2 regions of the Enterobacter sp. JS8-1 genome follow, and region 1 is predicted to be linked to the other one. Evidence: predicted binding sites of a transcription regulator. Region 1 holds the regulator's gene; the other holds the start of a gene.

The links. Region 1 encodes PhoB, which activates phosphate uptake and scavenging genes when phosphate is short. Its sites were predicted from a motif close to CTGTCATAAAACTGNCNNAT; they were not measured.
Region 2: a site for PhoB is predicted at 1,151-1,170, ahead of glpT (glycerol-3-phosphate transporter). Genes of this name have one in related genera too.

The regions. Positions count from the first base shown of each region.
Region 1 covers NZ_CP185805.1:1,044,514-1,047,630, forward strand. Annotated here, with positions in the region: gene sbcD (exonuclease subunit SbcD) at 1-1,090, opposite strand, end outside; gene phoB (phosphate response regulator transcription factor PhoB) at 1,278-1,967, shown strand; gene phoR (phosphate regulon sensor histidine kinase PhoR) at 1,989-3,117, shown strand, end outside.
Region 2 covers NZ_CP185805.1:3,298,974-3,302,090, reverse strand. Annotated here, with positions in the region: gene glpA (anaerobic glycerol-3-phosphate dehydrogenase subunit A) at 1-1,026, opposite strand, end outside; gene glpT (glycerol-3-phosphate transporter) at 1,279-2,631, shown strand; gene glpQ (glycerophosphodiester phosphodiesterase) at 2,643-3,117, shown strand, end outside.

The DNA.
Region 1 (3,117 bases):
CTTCGACGCGCAGTTCACTGAGCGTTTCACGCTGCGCACCTGACAGAATTTTCTCGCGCTGCTCCCGGCTGCGGCGAACCAGTAAGACCTCGACGGGCAAATCCTCCGTCAGCACCTGAATTTTTCTTTGCATATCATGTAGGTAGTCATCGGTGGTGATTTCGATATCCAGCCAGACGGGCGGAACCTGCTCGACACCACGCCACTGCTCAAGCTGTTCAGTGATGGCCGCCAGATCGCCTTTTAGCACTGCCAGCGGCTGGGTGACGGGTACGTCCAGCGTCTCGACAGCGCTCAGTTTTCCGTCGGTAAAACTGACCAGATGCACGGATTTGGCTTTGCCTGTTTCATCGAAGCTGAGCGAAATGGGCGAGCCGCAATAGCGGATATGCTCGCAGCCGCCGATGATCTGCGCGCGGTGAATGTGTCCGAGCGCGATGTAGTCGGCAGGCGGGAAATTCTGCGCCGGGAAGGCATCCAGCGTGCCGATATAGATGTCACGTACGGCGTCACTTTTACTGGCACCAACGGTGGTGAGATGCCCGGTCGCAATCACCGGGATTGCCGCTTCGCCGCGCAGGGCGCAGGCATCGGTATGCTGCTGGTGATAATAATCAGTGATAGCCTGTAATAAATGCTGTTGCTTTTCGCCGCCGGAAAGTCCCGCCTGGCTTTGTACGATATCGCGCGGGCGCAAAAACGGAATGGGGCACAGCACCGCACCCGGCGTGCCGTCACGTTTTTTCAGGATCTGCGGGGCATGTCCGGCGCTGGCCACCACGGTGGTATTGAGAAACGCCAGAATATCGCGGGATTCATTCAGCGTGGCCACAGAATCGTGGTTTCCGGCGACAATCACCAGATGACAGCCGGTCTGCTGCAGATTCACCACGAAACGGTTATAGAGCTCACGCGCATAGCTCGGTGGGGAACCGGTATCGAAGATGTCACCCGCGACAATAATCGCATCGACGTCATGCGATTGCGCCGTCTCCAGCAGCCAGTTCAGGAAGGCTTCGTGTTCCGCCGCCCGGCTTTTGCTGTAAAAGTTTTGACCCAGATGCCAGTCTGAAGTGTGAAGTATGCGCATAGCTGATCCGTGGCGAAAAGAGTTGATGGCGATTATAAACTCTCAGGGGATGGAAAATAACCGCTGTAATAAAACAACAGTTTGCCATTTATGGTGGTAATGTTTTTCATAAATCTGTCATAAATCTGACGCATAATGACGCCGCATTACAAACTTGTAACTTAAATAAGATAAGACAGGGCAAAGTATGGCGAGACGTATTCTGGTCGTAGAAGATGAAGCTCCAATTCGTGAAATGGTGTGCTTCGTGCTCGAACAAAATGGCTTCCAGCCGGTTGAAGCGGAAGATTATGACAGCGCGGTGAACCAGCTGAATGAACCCTGGCCCGATCTGATTCTGCTTGACTGGATGTTGCCTGGCGGCTCTGGACTGCAGTTTATCAAACATCTTAAACGTGAAGCGATGACCCGCGATATTCCGGTGGTCATGCTGACTGCGCGCGGTGAAGAAGAGGATCGCGTGCGCGGTCTGGAAACCGGCGCGGACGATTACATCACCAAGCCGTTCTCTCCCAAAGAACTGGTTGCTCGTATCAAAGCCGTTATGCGCCGCATTTCGCCGATGGCGGTAGAAGAGGTGATTGAGATGCAGGGCCTGAGCCTTGATCCCACCTCACACCGCGTGATGACGGGCGAAAATCCCCTCGACATGGGGCCTACCGAATTCAAACTCCTGCACTTCTTTATGACCCACCCGGAACGTGTCTACAGCCGCGAGCAGTTGCTGAATAACGTCTGGGGAACTAACGTGTATGTGGAAGACCGGACGGTTGATGTGCATATTCGCCGCCTGCGTAAAGCGCTGGAGCTGAGCGGTCACGATCGCATGGTGCAGACGGTCCGCGGTACGGGTTATCGTTTTTCGACCCGTTTCTGAACAGTGACAGGAGTGTGACGCGTGCTGGAACGTCTGTCATGGAAAAGGCTCGTCTTTGAACTGATCTTATGCTGTATTCCGGCCTTCATTCTGGGGGCCATCGTTGGGCATCTGCCGTGGTTTTTGCTGGCGGCAGTGACCGGGTTACTCGTCTGGCATTTCTGGAACTTACTGCGCCTCTCCTGGTGGCTGTGGGTGGACAGAAGCATGACCCCTCCGCCGGGAAGCGGTAGCTGGGAACCGCTGCTGTATGGCCTGCACCAGATGCAGATGCGTAATAAAAAACGTCGTCGCGAGCTGGGAAGCTTAATCAAACGCTTTCGCAGCGGCGCAGAGTCGCTGCCGGATGCCGTCATTCTGACCACTGAAGAAGGCACAATTTTCTGGTGTAACGGCCTGGCGCAACAGCTGCTGGGCCTGCGCTGGCCGGACGATAATGGGCAAAATATCCTTAACCTGCTGCGTTATCCGGAGTTCACGCTGTATCTGAAAAAGCGTGATTTTACGGGGCCGCACAATCTGAGGCTCAACAACGGGCGTCATCTGGAAATCCGCGTGATGCCATACAGCGATCGGCAGTGGCTGATGGTGGCGCGGGATGTCACCCAGATGCACCAGCTGGAAGGGGCGAGACGCAACTTCTTCGCGAACGTGAGCCACGAATTACGCACCCCGTTGACCGTGCTTCAGGGCTACCTGGAGATGATGCAGGAGCAAACGCTCGAAGGTGCGCCGCGTGAAAAAGCGCTGCACACCATGCGCGAGCAAACGCACCGTATGGAAGGCCTGGTCAAGCAGCTGCTGACGCTCTCGAAGATTGAAGCCGCGCCTTCACTGGCACTGAATGACACCATCGATGTGCCGATGATGCTGCGGGTGGTGGAGCGGGAAGCGCAAACGTTAAGCCATAAAAAACATCACATTAGCTTTGAGGTCGACAGCACCCTGAAGGTGCTCGGCAGTGAAGATGAACTGCGCAGCGCCATCTCCAACCTGGTGTATAACGCGGTGAATCATACGCCGGAAGGGACCCATATCGTGGTGCGCTGGCAGCGTGTTAGCGCGGGCGCTGAGTTTAGCGTTGAGGATAACGGGCCGGGGATTGCCCCTGAGCACATACCGCGTCTGACCGAGCGATTCTACCGTGTGG
Region 2 (3,117 bases), 2.3 Mb from region 1:
GTCGCGCCCGGCGTGATCGAGCAGCACGATGCCCCGGCTGACGTTGCGTCCGCTCGGGTCGTTGTCGCTGGCGACCAGCGGACGCACGCCCGCGTAGGCGCGCAGAATACGCGTCTGCGCCATTACCGGGGCCAGTTTTTCCCCTTCCCGCAGCAGAATGTCGACCTCTTCGGCGGTCACGCGGTTGTAGTCAATTTCGCTGTAGTCGACGTGGGTTGAGGTGGTACCGATTAACGAAATGGTGTCACCCGGGACGAGGATATCGGCGTCGGACGGTTTGCGGCAGCGGTTGATCACGTGGTTATTGATGCGGTGGTCGAGGATCAGCAGCGATCCTTTCGCCGGGAACATGCGCACCGACAGGTCGGCGTATTCCGCAATGCGCTGCCCCCAGATCCCCGCTGCGTTGACCACTACGGCGGCATACAGCTCGCTGTGTTCGTTGTACTGCGTGTCAAGGAGCCGTACGCCGCAGATGCGATGACCTTCGCGGATAAGCCCGGTCACTTCGTGCCCGGTCAGAATGCGGGCGCCATGCTCGCGGGCGTCCAGCATATTGGCGGCCGTCAGGCGGAAGGGGTCGACGGTGCCGTCAGGCACCTTAACAGCACCGATAAGCGCCGGGTTAACCGATGGTTCCAGCCGCCTCGCCAGCGCCGGATCCATGGCCTCCGCCTGAATGCCCGCCGCGGTGCAGGCGGTAATAAAGGTCTTCTGAAAGGCGAGGTCATCTTCGGGCAGGGTAATAAAGAGGCCGTCAGTCGGCTCAATGCAGTGGCGGGCGATACGCTTGAGGATTTGGTTTTCAGCAATACATTCGCGCGCGGATTCACAGTCGGTCACCGCATACCGCGCGCCGCTGTGCAGCAGGCCGTGGTTACGCCCGGTTGCGCCTGTGGCAATGTCATGACGCTCCAGAAGCGTTACGCTGAGGCCGCGCAGGGCGCAGTCGCGTGCGATCCCGGCGCCGGTTGCACCACCACCAATGATTATCACATCGCTATAACGAGGATCGTGAATGGTCATTGTTTACCCTCTATGTTCGTTTTTTTATCATTTAGCCATATCAATCGTGTGGTTTGTTTGATTTCGAACATAAACGCGCGAAATTCGAAAGTGAAACGTGATTTCATGCGCTTTTTTGCGCATTCCGTCATATTTCTGTAACAATCTGTGCGTTGATTCACAGTAACAATCACCGTGATTTCTTAACATCCCCGCCTCTGGAAGTCAGGTGCGAGCCACCTGCCCATTTAATTCAAGGCCACGGAGGCTGTCATGCTCAGTATCTTCAAACCCGCGCCGCATCGTGCGCGTCTGCCAGAGGCAGAAATTGATCCGCTTTACCGCCGTCTGCGTTGGCAAATCTTCCTGGGGATCTTCTTCGGGTACGCGGCGTACTACCTTGTGCGTAAAAACTTTGCGCTCGCCATGCCGTATCTGGTGGAGCAGGGCTTCTCCCGCGGCGATCTGGGGTTCGCGCTGTCGGGGATTTCCATCGCCTACGGTTTTTCCAAATTCATCATGGGCTCGGTGTCGGATCGCTCGAATCCGCGCGTGTTCCTGCCTGCCGGTCTGATCCTGGCGGCCGCGGTGATGTTGTTCATGGGCTTCGTGCCGTGGGCGACGTCCAGTATTGCGATTATGTTCGTGCTGCTGTTCCTCTGCGGCTGGTTCCAGGGAATGGGGTGGCCGCCGTGCGGACGTACCATGGTGCACTGGTGGTCGCAGAAAGAGCGCGGCGGCATCGTGTCGGTGTGGAACTGTGCCCATAACGTCGGCGGTGGGCTTCCGCCTCTGCTGTTCCTGCTCGGTATGGCCTGGTTCAACGACTGGAAAGCCGCGCTGTATATGCCCGCCTTTGGCGCCATCGTCGTGGCAATTATTGCTTTCGCGCTGATGCGCGACACGCCGCAGTCCTGCGGCCTGCCGCCGATTGAAGAGTACAAAAACGACTATCCGGATGATTACAGCAAGGAGCACGAAGAAGAGCTGACCGCAAAACAGATCTTCATGAAGTACGTGCTGCCCAACAAGCTGCTGTGGTACATCGCGGTTGCCAACGTGTTCGTTTACCTGCTGCGCTACGGCATCCTCGACTGGTCGCCAACCTACCTGAAAGAGGTGAAGCACTTCGCGCTGGATAAATCCTCCTGGGCCTATTTCCTGTATGAATATGCCGGGATCCCTGGCACGCTGCTTTGCGGCTGGATGTCAGACAAAGTGTTCAAGGGCAACCGCGGGGCGACGGGCGTGTTCTTTATGACCCTGGTGACCATTGCCACCGTCGTTTATTGGCTCAACCCGCCGGGCAACCCGTCAGTAGATATGGCCTGCATGATCGTTATCGGTTTCCTGATTTACGGTCCGGTGATGCTGATTGGCCTGCATGCCCTGGAGCTGGCCCCGAAAAAAGCGGCAGGCACGGCGGCGGGCTTTACCGGTCTGTTCGGCTATCTCGGCGGTTCGGTCGCGGCGAGCGCCATTGTGGGCTACACCGTTGACTTCTTCGGCTGGGACGGCGGTTTTATGGTGATGATTGGCGGTAGCGTGCTGGCTGTACTGCTGTTGATTGTCGTCATGATCGGTGAAAAACGTCACCACGCGGAAGTGCTGGCGCGTCGTCAATAAGGAGCAATGCGATGAAATTAACCCAACTTGCAACCGGCCTGCTGCTGGCTGGTTTAATGACCGGCTCCGCGCTGGCTGCTGATAAGATTGTGATTGCCCACCGCGGTGCCAGCGGCTATCTGCCGGAGCATACGCTCCCGGCGAAAGCGATGGCCTATGCGCAAGGCGCGGATTATCTTGAGCAGGATCTGGTGATGACCAAGGATGACCAGCTGGTTGTCCTGCATGACCATTATCTTGACCGCGTAACGGACGTGGCGGAGCGTTTCCCGGACCGCGCGCGAAAAGATGGGCGCTACTACGCCATCGACTTCACGCTGGCGGAGATCCGCTCGCTGAAGTTTACCGAAGGCTTCGAGATTGAAAACGGCAAGAAGGTGCAGGTCTATCCGGGACGTTTCCCGATGGGCAAGTCCGACTTCCGCATCCATACCTTCCAGGAGGAGATTGAGTTTGTTCAGGGGCTGAACCACTCCACCGGTAAAA